One region of the Bradyrhizobium sp. BLXBL-03 genome, then DNA from elsewhere that is predicted to be linked to it. Evidence: riboswitches for the same ligand, from Rfam matches in the RefSeq annotation. Region 1 holds a riboswitch; the other holds the start of a gene.
What was found. Region 1 has a riboswitch for glycine ahead of ACNJX9_RS34935 (D-amino acid dehydrogenase). Riboswitches for the same ligand answer to the same signal wherever they lie in the genome.
Positions count from the first base shown of each region.

Region 2: it holds a riboswitch for glycine, as region 1 does, so the genes downstream of both, gcvT (glycine cleavage system aminomethyltransferase GcvT) here and ACNJX9_RS34935 (D-amino acid dehydrogenase) in region 1, are expected to answer to the same signal.

Region 1 covers NZ_CP182470.1:7,344,719-7,353,138, reverse strand. Annotated here, with positions in the region: gene ACNJX9_RS34945 (ABC transporter substrate-binding protein) at 1-65, shown strand, start outside; gene ACNJX9_RS34940 (NAD-dependent epimerase/dehydratase family protein) at 1,487-2,434, opposite strand; glycine riboswitch at 2,534-2,634, shown strand; glycine riboswitch at 2,635-2,738, shown strand; partial or broken gene ACNJX9_RS34935 (D-amino acid dehydrogenase) at 2,771-4,023, shown strand; gene ACNJX9_RS34930 (helix-turn-helix transcriptional regulator) at 4,389-5,129, shown strand; gene ACNJX9_RS34925 (threonine aldolase family protein) at 5,482-6,177, opposite strand; gene ACNJX9_RS34920 (hydantoinase/oxoprolinase family protein) at 6,323-7,258, shown strand; partial or broken gene ACNJX9_RS34915 (hypothetical protein) at 7,275-7,490, shown strand; gene ACNJX9_RS34910 (beta-eliminating lyase-related protein) at 7,471-7,710, shown strand; gene ACNJX9_RS34905 (hydantoinase/oxoprolinase N-terminal domain-containing protein) at 7,622-8,420, opposite strand, start outside.
Region 2 covers NZ_CP182470.1:3,320,660-3,329,079, forward strand. Annotated here, with positions in the region: gene gcvP (aminomethyl-transferring glycine dehydrogenase) at 1-1,563, opposite strand, end outside; gene gcvH (glycine cleavage system protein GcvH) at 1,741-2,109, opposite strand; gene gcvT (glycine cleavage system aminomethyltransferase GcvT) at 2,121-3,269, opposite strand; glycine riboswitch at 3,416-3,505, opposite strand; gene alaS (alanine--tRNA ligase) at 3,829-6,507, shown strand; gene ACNJX9_RS15765 (cyclic nucleotide-gated ion channel) at 6,512-7,738, shown strand; gene ACNJX9_RS15770 (DUF3455 domain-containing protein) at 7,743-8,240, opposite strand; gene ACNJX9_RS15775 (NADP-dependent isocitrate dehydrogenase) at 8,343-8,420, opposite strand, start outside.

The sequences.
Region 1 (8,420 bases):
ATGAATGGTGGGCGGACAATTTCGACAAGCTGCAGACCCGCTTCAAGCAATGGCTGTTGATTTGACGGCGGCTTAGTCGACCGCTTGATTAGGATTTCGGCGGCGGAATGAATCTCTTCCGCCAACAATCAACCCGATTGTAGGCCATGTCATCCTTTACGATGCGACCGTTGGAAGGCCGGGCATGCTTGATTCCCGCGCCGTTGCCGCTCGCGGGCGTTTTCTAATGCGGCTAGTTTTTACGTGACGGTCAGTCTAGATTGCTCACCTGCGACCCAGCACTACATCGCGCCGGTCAACGAACTTCTGTTCCGACGTGTCCTAGGCAGCACCCTGTCAATCAGCCTGGAGGCGACTCTCCTGACCGTTTTGATGGCTTACCCCGGAGCCAGGGGCTTGAACGGAAATGGATGATGTGGCCCAGTTGCATACCGACTGCGAGGTTGCTAACAAGCTCTGGGGACGCACCTTCGCCGGCCTCTGCGCGATCACCTACCGGGAAACGGGAGAGAACGCAGTTTGCGAGCTTTACGTCCGGGTCTTACGCCAGCAACAGGTTGGTCATTATCAAGAAGGACTGCGAAAGCTCGGCATCCGCGACGACGAGACCCCGGCGGTGGCCGCGGCCAAATACCATCACCTGACTAACGCAACCCGGCGGTCTATCGATGGAGTACATCGAAGAGTCGCCGAAGAAGGTTTGGATCCGCTACACAGCGCCGATGTGGGCTTTTGCGGGAATTGCCATGATGGCGCTACCCGGGTCCCTCCGCCGGAAGACCTTTACCGCCTGGCACCCCCGGAATGGCCAGCTAATGGTTGCCCGCGCCTCGGCTGGGTACCAAATTCATCATGGAAGCGGAAGCCAGCGATGAGGGTTACTTTATCGAGTACGATCAAGATCTACGCCAGGGAGAAGAATTTTGATACGAGGCTTCCCAACACATACCGGAGTTCGATCCCGCAGCGGCGCCTCGCCTGGATCCGCTACTGTGGCCTGAGGCACGCATCCTCAGGGCGAGGCGGAACTGGTCGCGGGAAAATGTGAGAACGACCGTTGAATGCCTCCTCCAGATGTTCGGTGAGCAGACGTACTTCCTGCTCGGCCAGGTCATGCGAGTGACCGCAATACAATATACCCATGAGTTGAGGAGGGACCTCGGAGTATCTGGGACCGACGCCGCGTCCATCACGACATTTCTCGTGGAGCTCCTTCGGGCTTGCGGCCAGCAGATCGAGTTCAAGGAGCGGAATGGCGCGTTCCACATCCGGGCACATTCTATTCTGCCATTTGATATGGATTCGCCGGAACAGCTGAAGCTGCGCTTTTCGAGTTGCAGACGATGAGCACTCGCCTGATCAATGGAAGAGTGTCGATATATCGTCAGCCGGACGGCAACAGCGAATTGTGCAGGATCGAGGATGCGGGACGCTGGCTGTGGTAAAACTCGACGGAAGGACCCGACGCCATGAAGAATCTGACTGTTTATTTCCCGGCGGGGCTCTGCCTGTCCCGCTCAGCATCGGAGAATTGCCGCAACCAACTTAATTTGATGTGCCCTCCATAGAGCCAGTCGTTCTGGCCGCGTTGGCCAAGGTCATGACCTGAGAAATCTCGGTCAGCAGACTGCAATCTTCGAACTACAAGACTAGACGGCCCACAGGCCGCCCTGGAAGCGGACAACCGGATCGTTAAGATCGGGATGTGGTCTTTAGCCAAGATCTCAGTACGAAAAACATCCGCACTATCCTGCGGGCTGTACCCAAGGTGCCGCGCCAAACGATCATCCCAGAAGCTCGCACCGTTGCGAGAGGTTCCGAAGGCGATGGTATGTCCGACCCGCGGCGCGGTAAGCGAAGCTTCGACTAAGCGAACCATGTCCCCGAATGAAAGCCACGATCTCAACTGCCTATGATTTGACGCTATGGCTTCACTTGCCCCGATCCGGATCGATACTGTCTCGAGGCCGTGGCGATCCCAATATAGCTGGGCGAGGTTTTCGCCGAACGCTTTGGCAAGCCCGTAGTAGGTGTCGGGCCTTACCAGCGCGTGAGCATCAATGATATCAGTTTGTTCGTAAAAGCCCACCACATGAATGGAGCTAGCAAACACGACCCGCTTGACCCCATGGCGGACGGCAGCGTCATAGAGACTGTGCATCCCCATGATGCTCACCCGATTAACGTCCGCGAAATCGACATCCTTTTTAACGATGCCCGCGAAATGGATGATGGCATCAACGCCGGACACCAGGCCGTCAGCAACCGTAGGATCGCCGAGATCCGCGACCACACACTGCTCGTTCTCATAGGATCCGCTCAGTGGCGCGATGTCCGTACTTCTTAGCAGCTTCACTTTCGGAGAGAGCTCGCGTCGGAGTATGGAGCCAAGATTGCCCGCGGCACCTGTTAGAAGAACTCGATGAAAAATCATCGTATGCCTTTCCGAAAACGACGCAATTGGGTTATCTAACCGGATTTGCGCACTTCATTTGCGGCAGGTGCCTTGACAATCCACTGCCCAAAGTATGGATTACCAAAAGCGGGAGAGACTGGCTCTTGTGATATGCAAGCGTCAGCGCCGACGGAGCAACTACCCCGGAAACTCTCAGGCAAAAGGACCGCTGCGTGTTGTCGACTCTGAAAAGCGTGGCCGCATGCCGCGCGCCGACGGTGTAAATCCTCGCTCGTATCCGCGAGCGAGATGATGCTCTCAGGCCAATGACAGAGGGGGTGTTTAGCTGACCCGCTGATTGCGGGCAGGAGCCCCATGTCTGCAGAAGTTAAGCGCATTGCAGTGATCGGCGCAGGAATTGCCGGTGTCACAACCGCATATAATCTGGCTAAACGCGGCTGCGATGTAACGGTTTTCGATCGACAGCCCTATCCTGCGATGGAAACGTCGTGTTTGCCAATGGTGGGCAACTATCCGCGTCAAATGCGGAAGTCTGGAATAGTTGGAAGACAATCCTTAAAGGCTTGAAGTGGATGTTCACCCCTGGGGCTCCGCTGCTGGTGGATCCAAAACCGAGCTGGCACAAACTGTCGTGGATGGCCGAATTCGTCGCGTCGATCCCAAAGTACGAGCAGAACACCGTCACGACAGCGCGACTCGCCATCGAGGCGCGCCAGCACCTCCGATTGATGGCGGCGAATGAAGGAATTGAGTTTAACTGTGAAGACAGAGGCATCCTTCATGTCTACCACTCCAAGACCGAGTACGCTTCTGCAGAAAAGGTTACGGTGCTGCTTGCAAAGGGAGGCTTGGTACGCCGGCCTGTCGGACCAAGCGAAATCCGAAGCATCGAGCCCGCACTGAAAGGTGATTTCTTTGGCGGTTTCTATACCGAAAGCGACTTCACCGGAGACATCCACAAATTCACCAATGAACTGGCGAAAGCGTGCGAACGCATGGGCGTGATCATGCGGCTTTCGACCGAAGTGACCGGCATCGGCTATGGAGCGGAGCATGTCACCATCGCTTGGCGGCCCATTGGGGCTGAGGCTGCTGTCGAAACTCTAACAGCCGAGTTTGACACGGTCGTCGTATGCGCCGGGGTCTATTCCCGCACGCTCGCGCGCCAGCTCGGCGACCGTATCAATATCTATCCCGTCAAAGGCTACTCTATAACCGTAAATCTGCTCGAGGAGTCGGATCGAAAGGCTGCGCCCTGGACTAGCCTGCTCGATGACAAGGCGAAAATCGTGACAAGCCGATTGGGCGCGGATCGCTTTCGGGTCGCCGGGACTGCCGAATTTAACGGGATCAACAAGGATATCCGGACGGCGCGCATCGAGCCTCTCATTGGGTGGTGCCGGAAGCACTTCCCTGAAATGAGCACCCGCCAGGTTGTTCCCTGGGCAGGACTTAGGCCGATGATGCCGGATATGATGCCTCGTGTCATGCGTGGTCGAAATCCCCGCGTCTTCTACAATACTGGCCATGGTCACTTGGGCTGGACGCTGTCCGCTGCAACGGCTGATGCAGTCGCGGCTTTGGCAACGGCTCGTCCGAACACTTAGAGCCTCTCGCGATGTTTCGGCTATCTTGGGGAGCAAGGTGCGCCCAGCCTTTCGATGGCTGAAGTTGACCGGATTTTCTGGACACTCGCTGTTCCGAGAGCGTCTTCCGGTCTCCGAGGCGGACTCTTGGCCAACCGCCGAGCGCCAGCATTCGACATTCGGTCGTGTGGGGCCTCGCGGCGGTATCTTCCCTGAGACAGCGTCGTCGGCCCTTGGTCCTGCTTGGGGTGATCGTAGGCTTGCTGACAACTGAGGCCGAACAGAGCTTTTTCAATGCCGATCACTTTCAACGTGACGCTCGCAAATTCCCCACCATTTGTGGCAAGCTCACCGAGAAGCGATAACAGCGATGGAAGGGACGATCGATGCTGGAGCTTCCTGCGATCGCCACTGCAGTTGAACTAGCTATCGATGGGAATGCGTTCGGAGCAATCGAGGGTTTACTTCTCAACGTCGTGCGATTTGATGGCGCCTCAGCATTCCGGTTCGACGATTATGAGCAGCCCGTTTATCTCTACGATACGTTCAGATCGACCGAGAGGACGGATCTGTACAGCGCATTTGTGAACGGGATCTACAAGCTAAGTCCATATTTCAGTTCGGTTATATCAAAAAGAGCGAACGAAGGATTCTATACAGTTTCGGACGTGGCGCCTGACGACTTCTTTTCTACGACGTACTTTGGCCTTTACTATGAAACTAAGCGGGTTTCTGACGAGGGGCTGTTCTTCTTGAAGGCCGGCAACCACGGCATAGTATTTATGATCGAAAGAAAGATGCCGAGCTCAAAGTTCTCAGAAAATGAATTGATGGCTTTGCGTGACGTGTTGCCAATTGTTAAATCGTTGCTGCGCAAGGAGCTGAGCTTTAGAGCCGAAGCGGGAGAACGCGCGCAGCCAGCTCCAGCACCCGCTGCGATCAGATTAGGCTTGAGCAAAAGGGAGCAAGAAGTTGCAGAACTGCTCCTGCAAGGACACTCCTCAAAATCTGCCGCAAGGGTGCTGGGAATCTCACCTCATACCGAGCGAGTGCATCGCAAGCGCCTTTATAAGCGGCTGGGTATCAACTCCCACATGGAATTATTCAGGCTTTTCTCTCGCACCTGATTTTTGTGTTTGGAACGTCTTTCACTATGGCCGCAGCCGCCAACGCAGCGACATTCCAATCGAAAATTGCGGTCTGTTACCGCTTTCTCTGGGTTGAGAGGAGCCCGTGGCTGGTAGACGCTCCATAACACGTGCCGTCGACATTACGGGAACCACTAGGGGGCGGGGCAGTCGGTTGGCTCCAGCTCGATGGGCGTGGGTATGCGTTCAGCTAATAGCACGAGCGTGGCCTCTCTCGGCTATCGAGATGACGGCGCGTGGTTTGTCGTGGGGCCGGCGCAGCGATATGAACTCAAGGTCGACTGAGTCGCGGGGCAAAGCCACCACGCGTTTGCGGACAGGGCGATCAGCGTTAGAGGCGCTGAGGTCCGAGAGCTTCTAGACAGCGAGAAATATCGTCCTCAGTTGTCTGCCAGCTCGTGACTAGACGGAGAACCTTCGCACCGCTAGCGGCGGCTTCCTCGCGGTCGAACGCGGCTGGATTATAGAGTTTGACGATCTGGTCCTGGCATTGGAGGCGATCTGCGGTCTCAGAATCGATCTCCACAAATACCAAGTTTGTCTTCACATCGAAGACGGCCTCGAAATTTCTGGACTGTAAGGCGTTGGCGAGAACCGCTGCTTGTTGATTCGCACGTGTCGCCAATTCCAACCACAACCCGTCTCGCAGAGATGCCAATGCCTGCGCAGAGATGAAGCGATGTTTTGCCAACAGGTGCCCAGAGCGCATTTGACGGAAGCGAAACTCTTCTGCCTTCTCGATGTCGAACAGGACGACAAGGTCGTAAAATGCCCCGCCATTCTTGGCAATGCCAAAAGAAATGGCGTCAGGTGCGATCTCTGCCGCGATCTCTGCCGGAGAAGCCCCCATCGCCGCAAGCGCATTTGCGAAGCGAGCCCCATCCAAATGGAGACGCGCATCATGCCGTCGGACGATGGCGGCGATATCCTTTAGCTCTTGCAATGAATAGATTGTGCCGCACTCGGTCGCCTGAGAGAGTGATACAAGGCCGAAATTTGGCGAGTGCGGATCGCCAGGAATTCCCATACTTAAAGCAGTCGTGACACCTTCAACAGAAAGTTTGTCCAGCCGCCCGCACCAGCGCTAAGTTTGCCACCGCCTGAGAAAGCCTCGGGCGCACCCGCTTCTGCCTCCATGACATGACTTCGCCGATGGCACAGCGTTCGTTTCCATGCGGGACCTACGCGTGGCGCTGCCGAGCATTGATATTCACACCATCGGCTCAGGCGGCGGTTCGATCGGCCACGTTGATATCGGCGGAATTTTGCACGTAGGTCCGGAAAGCGCCGGCGCTGATCCGGGCCCTGCGTCCTACGGCAAGGGCGGACAGAAGCCTGCTGTCACCGATGCTAACGTCGTTCTCGGCTATTTCGACCCGAAAAGTTTCCTGGGCGGGCGGACCAGCTTCGATGGGGCTGCAGCCGAGAAGGCGGTAGCTCACATTGCTGATGCGCTGGAATGTTCCGTCGTTGAGGCGGCTCAGGGAATTCAGCGGGTTGTGAACACCCAAATGGCGGAAGGTGTCCGCGTCATGTCGGTCCGCCGCGGTGTCGATCTCCGAAATTACACCCTGCTCTCCTTTGGCGGTGCCGCCGGACTTCATGTTTCAGACGTCGCTCGGATGCTCGACGTGAAGCGTATCATTGTCCCTGGCGTTGCTTCGGTCCTTTCAGCTTGGGGCATGCTCGCAACCGATCTTCGCTACGAGCTGAGCCGGTCCCATTTGACAAGCCTTGCCTCCGCAGACCCGATCGAACTCCGCCAAGCCTTTGCGGAACTTGAACAACAGGGCCGAGAGAAACTCGCTCAGTTTGACCTGGGTCGGATCGAAATCGAGAGAACTGTCGACATGCGCTACGGCGAGCAAGTCTTTGAACTCAACGTGCCTCTCGACGGCGTCAATATCGACGCACCGACTTTCGTTGAGGAGGTTATAGCTCGCTTTCATAAGCGCCATGAGGACGTTTACACGTATAAGAGCCTCCAACAGGAAGTCATTCTGGTGAACATTCGCGTGTCGGCGATCGGCAAGCTCGACGCAGTTCGCCCCCGGACTCCTTCTCGATCGGATGCGGCCTGCAGTGCTCCTATAACACGGCGAGTCTAATAATGATGGTTGGCAAGAGGTCGCTCTCTACAAGCTAAGGCATCTCACTGTCGGATCGGTTGTTAAGGGGCCAGCGCTGGTCGAGTCACGCACCACGACGGTCGCACTTCGAGAAGGCGATCGCGCCACGGTGAACGATCTAGGATGGCTGGACATCTCAGTAGGTGTGGTCGAAGTCGCCACACTTGGTCCGGCGAAGGAAGAGCGGAAGAATGCAGTCGCTTTACAGTGATAACGTTGCGGGAATCCACCCCCGATTTTTGTCGGCGATAACAGAAGCGAATGAAGGCTCCGCGGCAAGCTACGCAGAGGATGCTCTGACATCAGAGCTTGAGGACGTTGTCTCGGCACTTTTCGACAAGCCTACGAAAGTCTTTCTGACGCAAACCGGCACTGCTGCGAACGCGCTCTCCATTGCGGGCCTGTGTCGTCGATATCGCGATTGGTGCTGAGAGGAACTCGCCCATTCTCAATGATCGCTATGTCGGTCCTGGTTCCTCCCATATCAAATGAAATGAGGTTTTGTTCGTTCGTCAAGGATGAGATGTAGGAGGCAGCCGCGATTCCGCCGGCGGGACCAGACAGAACGCAAGCAGCCGAAAGTGCAATCGAATCCGCGATCGTTCCCACGCCACCGTGAGAGTGCATGATCAGAACACCGTTCGCATAACCCGCTTCCTTGAGAAGGCGTTCAAGATTGGTGAGATACTTCTTGAGCTCCTTTCCAACGAAGGCATTTACGACGGTTGTCGAAAAACGCTCGTATTCTTTGATCTCTCTGATGATCTGAGAGGAAACCGAGATATATGCCTCAGGCATCATCTCCTCGACAAGAGCCCGCGCCTGCAGCTCATGCGAAGAATTGATATGAGAATGGAGGAAGCAGATCGCGACCGCTTCGACACCATTCTCCTGAAGTTTGCGAATGTCTTCTCTCAGCGATGCTTCGTCAAGAGGCATTTGAGTGGAGCCATCGAATCGAAGTCGCTCTCTTACGCCAAGGCGCAGATAGCGCGGAACAAGCGCTGGCTGGGGCGCCAACCTGAGATCGTATCGGGCAGGCTTGTAGCCTTCGCGCTGCTCAAGAACGTCGCGATGTCCTTGGGTGGTTAGAAGACCAACCCTTGCTCCGCGTCGCTCTAGCAAGGCGTTCGTGGCTGCC
Region 2 (8,420 bases), 4.0 Mb from region 1:
CGGCCAGGTCAACGGCATCATCTCAGTGGTCGCGTTCAGCTTCATGGTGCAGGATCCCAGCGGGATCATCGCGCGGTCGAGGGCGAGGTCGCGATCTGAGAGCTTGCGCATGTAGCGCAGCATCTCGGTTTCCGAGCGATGCGCGTGGAACACCGGATGGGTGAGGAACGCGGTGGCGCGCTTCAGCGCTTCCGGCAGAGCTTCGCGCGTGGTGGCGTCGATCTCGGCATAGGACAGCGTGCCGCCGAAGGCGCGCCAGACGGCTTCGACCGTTGCTGATGTCGTGGTCTCGTCGAGCGCAATGCGAAGCGCGGTATCGCCGATGCCCAGATTGATCTTCTCGGCGGTCGCGCGCGCAATGATTTCGGCGCGCTTGGCGCCGGCATCGACGCTCAACGTGTCGAAGAAAGCTTCGCTCTCGGGCGCAAAGCCGAGCTTGCGCAAGCCGGCCGCGAGCACGGCGGCGCGGCGATGCACATTGCGCGCGATCTGCGCAAGGCCCTCGGGGCCGTGATAGACCGCATACATCGCGGCGATCACGGCGAGCAGCACCTGCGCGGTGCAGATGTTGGAGGTCGCCTTCTCGCGGCGGATGTGCTGCTCGCGGGTCTGCAGCGCGAGGCGATAGGCGGGGGCGCCGCGGGAGTCGACGGAGAGGCCGACGATGCGGCCGGGCAGCGAGCGCTTCAGCGCATCGCGCACCGCCATATAGGCCGCGTGCGGTCCGCCATAGCCCATCGGCACACCGAAGCGCTGGGCCGAACCGATCGCGATGTCGGCCCCTAATTCGCCGGGCGAAGCAATCAGCGTCAGCGCCAGCAGATCGGCGGCGACGATCGCAAGCGCGCCCTTGGCCTTCAGCGCTGCGATCGCCGGCCTGAGGTCGCGCAATGCGCCCGAGGTTCCCGGATATTGCAGCAGCGCACCCAGCACGTCCGCCTTGTCGAGATCGGTGAGGGGATCGCCGACGACCAGATTCCAGCCGAGCGGCTCGGCGCGGGTGCGCATCACGGCGAGCGTCTGCGGATGCACGTCCTTGTCGACGAAGAAAGCTTTCGCCTCGACCCTCGAGTGCCGCTCCGCGAGCGCCATGGCTTCGGCGGCGGCGGTGGCCTCATCGAGCAGCGAGGCGTTGGCGACGTCGAGGCCAGTCAAGTCGCAGATCATGGTCTGGAAGTTGAACAGCGCCTCCAGCCGGCCCTGGCTGATCTCGGGCTGATAGGGCGTGTAGGCGGTGTACCAGGCCGGATTCTCCAGGATGTTGCGCTGGATCACCGCGGGCAAAATCGTGCCGGAATAGCCCTGGCCGATCAGCGAGGTGAAGACCTGGTTCTGGCGGGCGAGCTCGGCCATATGCGCGATCGCCTCGGTCTCGCTGAGCGGCTTGCCGAGATCGAGCGGGGCGGCCTGCCGGATCGCGGCCGGCAGCGTTTCCGACATCAACGCGTCGACGCTCTTCGCGCCGACCGTCTCGAGCATTGCGGCGACATCGCGCGCGGAGGGGCCGATGTGGCGGCGGACGAAACTGGCGGTGTCGCCATTGGATTTGCGGTGCGCGGTCATCATGGGTCCTCGCTTTAGGTCATCTGTCGTTGCCGTCATGCCCGGGCATAGCCGTCCGAAGGACGGCGTCGCTTCGCTCGCCTATGTCCCGGGCATCCACGTTCTTCGCGCCGTGAGAAGGTCGTGGATGGCCGGGACAAGCCCGGCCATGACGATGTGGAAAGATCGCGCTTCATCTCACGCCGTGTGTGCCTTGTAGGCGGCTTCATCCATCAGGCCGCCGAGTTCGCTCTTGTCGGCAATCTTCATCTTGAAGAACCACGCCTTGGTCTGCGCGTCCGAGTTCACCAGCGCGGGTTCGGCGGCGAGCGCGTCGTTGGTCTCGACCACCTCGCCCGAGATCGGCGCGTAGACGTCGGAGGCGGCCTTGACCGATTCCACGACGGCGGCGGCTTCCGCCTTCTTCAGGCTGCGGCCGACCTTGGGCAATTCGACGAACACGACGTCGCCGAGCTGGGACTGCGCGTAATCGGTGATGCCGACGGTGGCGACATCGCCGTCGATCGCGAGCCATTCATGGTCGGAGGTGTACAGCGTCGTGGTCATTGTCTTAGTCCTCAGCGTTTGTAGGTGTTTTTCACGAAGGGCATGGCGGCGACGGCGAGCGGGAGGCGTTGCCCGCGCACTTCCGCAAAGAGCTTTGTGTCGAGCGCGCTCAGACGCGTGGGCACGTAGCCCATCGCAACAGGCGCGTTCAGGCTCGGGCCGAAGCCGCCCGAAGTGACCTTTCCAATCGGCTCGCCACCTTCGCTACCGGCAAACAACAGTGCGCCCTCGCGCACGGGCGCGCGGCCCTCGGGCCGCAGGCCGACCCGGCGGCGGGATGCGCCGTGATCGAAATGCGCAAGGATCTTTTCAGCGCCGGGAAAGCCGCCGGCGCGCGCGCCGCCGCTGCGGCGGCTCTTCTGCACCGACCATTCCAGCGCGGCTTCGACCGGCGTCGTCGCAGTGTCGATGTCGTGGCCGTAGAGGCAGAGCCCCGCTTCCAGCCGCAAGCTGTCGCGGGCGCCAAGGCCGATCGGCATCACATCGGGGTTTTCGAGCAGCGTTTTGGCGAGGCGCCCGGCATCCGCCGCAGGCACTGAAATCTCGAACCCGTCCTCGCCGGTGTAGCCGGAGCGCGAGACGAAACAGGCGAGGCCGGCGACAATATGCGGGCCGGCATCCATGAACTTCATGGCCGGCGCTGCTGCACATGATTTCGTCAGCGCCGACTCCGCCTTCGGGCCCTGCAACGCAATCAGCGCGCGATCGGCCAGCGAATCGATGACACAGGTGTCGGAGAGATGCGCGCGCAGATGCGCCTCGTCCTCGGCCTTGCAGGCGGCGTTGACCACCAGGAACAAATGGTCGCCGAAATTGGCGACCATGAGATCATCGAGAATGCCGCCGTCCGCATTGGTGAACTGGGCGTAGCGCTGGCGGCCAGGTGCGATCGCCACGATGTCCTGCGGCACCAGCCGCTCCAGCGCGCGGGCGGCGTCCTCGACCTTGCCCGACTTTGGCCGGAGGGCGATCTGGCCCATATGGGAGACGTCGAACAGGCCGGCGGAATTGCGGGTATGGAGGTGCTCTTTCAGCACCCCCGCGGGGTACTGCACGGGCATGTCATAGCCCGCAAACGGCACCATCTTGCCGCCAAGGGACAGGTGCAGGTCGTAAAGAGGGGTACGTTTCAGGGAGTCTTTGTCGTCACGCACGGACATCACGGGGGCCCTCGGCGGTTCCCCGGGGACGATTCCCCGGGACAAACCAGTCGAAGCCCCATCTGTCGCTGTGCCTGAGAGTATTATCCCGTCGGCGGACGCTATCCGGGTCCTAAGCCCGCCAGCGCCTCTTTCCAGATGTCGTCAAAGCCACGCGGTCCTTTTGCCTGAGAGTTTCCGGGGCGGTTGCTCCTTCGGCGCCGGCACCCAATGCCGGTCTCTCCCGACGTGGCCGTACGATATAGATGGGTAAAGACCACAGGCCAGCCAAGCCTGTCAACGCAGGACTATCGGCTTTCAACGGGATTGCAGGGGGATGACGCGACTGCGGCAACCCTCTGATCTCTCTGCACAGTTTCTGGACAGGAAAGCTGGCCTTGTCTAAAAGCGCTTTGGCCCGCAGATATCAGCCCAAATCGCCAGGTTTGGATGGCAAATTGGCGGGTCCTAAAGCGCGCCGAGAGTCATCGCGCTTTAGCTCCTTGTTTGAGCATGATCTTTCCGGAAAACCGCTTCACACTTTTCCGGATCATGCTCCAGCACACCCGATTGGATGAACATGAGCGGCGTCAACGAGATCAGGTCGACCTTTCTGAACTTCTTTGCCGAGAACGGCCACGAGATCGTGTCGTCCTCGCCATTGGTGCCGCGCAACGATCCGACGTTGATGTTCACCAATGCCGGCATGGTGCAGTTCAAGAACGTCTTCACCGGCGTCGAGAAGCGGCCTTACCAGCGCGCCACCACGTCGCAGAAATGCGTGCGCGCCGGCGGCAAGCACAACGACCTCGACAATGTCGGCTATACCGCACGCCATCTCACCTTCTTCGAGATGCTCGGCAATTTCTCGTTCGGCGACTATTTCAAGGAGCGCGCGATCGAGCTGGCCTGGAAGCTCATCACCAAGGATTTCGGCCTGAAGAAGGACAAGCTGCTCGTCACCGTCTACCACACCGACGACGAGGCGCACGGGCTGTGGAAGAAGATCGCCGGCTTCTCCGACGACCGCATCATCCGCATCCCGACCTCGGACAATTTCTGGGCGATGGGCGACACCGGCCCCTGCGGCCCGTGCTCGGAAATCTTCATCGACCGCGGCGACCATATCTGGGGCGGCCCTCCCGGTTCGCCGGAAGAGGATGGCGACCGCTTCCTCGAATTCTGGAACCTGGTGTTCATGCAATATGAGCAGGTGACGAAGGAGGAGCGCGTGAATCTGCCGCGCCCCTCGATCGACACCGGCATGGGCCTGGAGCGCATGGCCTGCATCCTGCAGGGCGTCGACAGCGTGTTCGAGACCGATTTGTTCCGCCATCTGATCGACGCGACGTCGTCGGCGCTGGGCAGCGGGCCGACCGAGCAGAACGCGGCCTCGTTCCGCGTCATCGCCGACCATTTGCGCTCCTCGGCCTTCCTGGTCGCAGATGGCGTGCTGCCTTCCAATGAAGGCCGCGGGTATGTGCTGCGCCGGATCATGCGCCGCGCCATGCGCCATGCGCAGCTGCTCGGGGCGAAAGAGCCGCTGATGCATCGCCTGGTCTGGGCGCTGGTGCGCGAGATGGGCCAGGCCTATCCTGATTTGATGCGCGCGGAGAATTTGATCGAGGAAACGCTGCGGCTGGAAGAGACGCGCTTCCGCAAGACTCTTTCGCGCGGCTTGGCGATTCTCGACGAGAAGAGCGCGTCCCTGAAGAAGGGCGACATGTTCGACGGCGACGTCGCCTTCACGCTGTACGACACCTATGGCTTCCCGCTCGACCTGACGCAGGACGCGCTGAAGTCGCGCGGCATCGGCGTCGACCAGGCCGCGTTCACCGACGCGATGGAGCGGCAGAAGGCCAAGGCGCGCGAGTCGTGGAAGGGATCGGGCGAGGCGGCGAGCGAGGCGATCTGGTTCCCGTTGCGCGAGAAGCTCGGGGCGACCGAATTTCTGGGCTACGAGACCGAGAGCGCGGAAGGCGTGGTCTCGGCGCTGGTGAAGGACGGCGCTGAAGTTGCCAGCCTCAAGGCTGGCGAGACGGGCGCGATCGTGCTGAACCAGACGCCGTTCTACGCGGAATCGGGCGGCCAGGTCGGCGACACCGGCGTGCTCACGGGCGAGGGCGGGATCAAATTCCGCGTCACCGACACGCAGAAGAAGCTCGGCGATTTCTTCGTGCATGTCGGCACCGTAGAGGGCGGCGAGTTGAAGGTCGGCACGGCGCTGCAGCTCGAGGTGGATCATGCGCGGCGCTCGTCGATCCGCGCGCATCACTCGGCGACGCATCTCATTCACGAGGCGCTGCGCCAGGTGCTCGGCGATCACATCGCCCAGCGCGGCTCGATGGTCGCGCCTGATCGTTTGCGCTTCGACTTCGTGCATCCGAAGCCGATCACGCCGGAAGAACTTGCCCGCGTCGAGGACATCGCCAACGACGTGGTGCTTGAGAATGACGAGGTCACGACGCGCGTGATGGGCGTGGACGAGGCCCGCGAGGCCGGGGCGCGTGCGCTGTTCGGCGAGAAGTATGGCGACGAGGTGCGTGTCGTCTCGATGGGCAAGACCGCGCGCGAGCGCGGCGCCAATGCGCTCGGCTGGTCGGTCGAGCTCTGCGGCGGCACCCATGTGCGGCGCACCGGCGATATCGGCCTGATCACGCTGACCGGCGAGAGCGCGGTCGCCTCCGGTGTGCGCCGCATCGAGGCGCTGACCGGCAATTACGCCCGCAAGCATGCCAACGACACCATGGCGCTGGCGAAGACCGCGGCGAATGAGCTGCGCACCTCGCTCGACGACGTTCCGGCGCGCATCACCGCGCTGATGGAGGAGCGCAAGAAGCTCGAGCGCGAGCTGTCCGATGCCCGCAAGAAGCTGGCGATGGGCGGCGGCGCGGCGGCCGGTGGCGGCGCAGCCTCCGGCGTGCGTGAGGTCGGTGGCGTCAAGCTGATGGCGCGCGCGGTCGAGGGCATCGAGATGAAGGATCTCAAGAGCCTCGCCGATGAGGCCAAGAAGCAGATCGGTTCCGGCGTGGTCGCCATCGTCGGCGTCACCGAGGACGGCAAGGCGGGGGTCGTGGTCGGCGTCACTGCCGATCTCACTGCGCGCTTCAACGCGGTGAACCTCGTGCGCGTCGCCTCCGAGGCGCTCGGCGGCAAGGGCGGCGGCGGCCGTCCCGACATGGCGCAAGCCGGCGGCCCCGACGGCGCCAAGACGACCGAGGCGCTCGCGGCGATCGAAAAAGCGATGGGGGCTGCGTGAAGCCATGCGCCTCGTTCCGCGAGGACGTGGGCTTCGCGATCCGAACCTAAGGGATCGCCTCTACGAATTGCTGGAGCACGATCCCCTGGCCTACTCGGTCGGGTCGCGCTTCATCCAGCTGGTCATCAGCGTCATCGTGCTCGACGTGGTCGCGATGATCCTCGCCTCGGTGCCGGAGCTGGACGCGCGGTACGGCACGCTCTTTTCGGCGATCAAGATTCTGGCCGTGATCGTGTTCGCGCTGGAATATGCGGCGCGGCTGTGGACGGTCGCGGGCCACACGCCGCGCAAGGGCTCGGCGCTGTCAGACCGGCTCGGCTACGCCTTCTCGGCGCTCGGCATCATCGACCTCATGGCGTTCCTGCCCGCTGCAATCGTGCTGGTGATGGGGCGCCACGCGACGCTGGCCGCGCTTGGCGTGCTGCCGTTCTTCAAGCTGATACGGTATTCGCCGGCGATGCGCTCGCTGCTCGCGGCTGTGCATGCCGAGCGGCGCGCGCTGATAGGCTGCGTCGTCATCCTGATCGGCGTGGTGCTGACCTTCGCCTCGCTGCTTTATGCCATCGAGCGCGACGTGCAGCCGACCAAGCTCGGCACCATTCCGGATGCGATGTGGTGGGCGATCGTGACGCTCGGCACCGTCGGCTATGGCGACGTCGTGCCGGTGACTGCGCTTGGAAAATTTATCTCGGTGTTCGCGATCATCTCGGGTTTTGCCATGATCGCGCTGCCGGTCGCGATCATCTCGACCGCCTTTGCCGAAGAGGTGAAGCGGCGCGACTTCGTCGTCACCTGGGGCATGCTGGCGCGGGTGCCGCTGTTCTCGCATCTGTCGGCCGCCGAGATCGCCGATATCATGCGGCTCTTGCGCGCCCGCACCATCGAGCAGGGCGAGATATTGGTGCGACGGGGGGATCCCGCCTCGTCGATGTATTTCATCACCGCGGGCGAGGTCGAGATCACGCTGCCGAACCAGCATGTCAGGCTCGCCGACGGCACCTTCTTCGGCGAGATCGCGCTGCTGCACAAAACAAAACGCAGCGGCACGGTGACCGCGACGCGCAAGACGCGGCTGCTGGTGCTGGACGCGCAGCATTTTCACGCCCTGATCGAGCGCATGCCGACGCTCGCCGCCCATGTCCACACCACCGCGAAAGCGCGGCTCGAGGAGACCGGCGATCTCGCGGCGACGGAGCTGGCGCAGGCCGAGCGCGAGGGGACCGACCGCTGAGCGGTCAGCCTTTCTTCAGGAAAATGTAGTCGGCCGAGTAGGGCGCGCTTCTGAACTCGCCGGCCTTGTCGCAGGTCCCGTCGAGCTTGCCGCCATGGGTGTTGATGCGCTGGACTGTCGTCACCGGCGTCAGCGCGCCGCTGCCGCGGCGGGAGGCGATCTCCAGCTTCAGCCAGGGGATATCGGCAGCCGTCGCGCCCGGCGCGTTGCCGATGGCCTTGCCGGCCACGGCGCTGCCGTCGGCGAGCTCCCAGTTCGGGCCGGCATAGTGGCGGCCGATGGTCTTGCCCTCGGAGAGCAGTGTCGCGACCGGCTCGCGGAAGGTCCAGGCGAGCTTGCCGTCGGTGCCCGGCTTGCACTCATAGACCTGCGCGCCTTCGGCGTGGACGCTGAGCACGACGGTTTCACCGGGAGCGGCGATGGCATCTGGCAGCGTCTCCGCGGCGGCCGGCCCGGCCATGGCGAGCAGCAGGCAGGCGACGGCGAAATTGGTGATCGACATGAGAGACCTCCGCCCGATGGTGTCAAAACGAATGGGCGGCGCCTGCGCGCGGCCCATCATGATGTCTAACCCCGATCGGGCGAAAATAATGCGCAGGGCAGCTTACGCCGCCAGTGCCTTCACCAGATTGTCAGCGACCTTGTCGAGGAAGCCGGTGGTCGAGAGCCAGCGCTGGTCGGC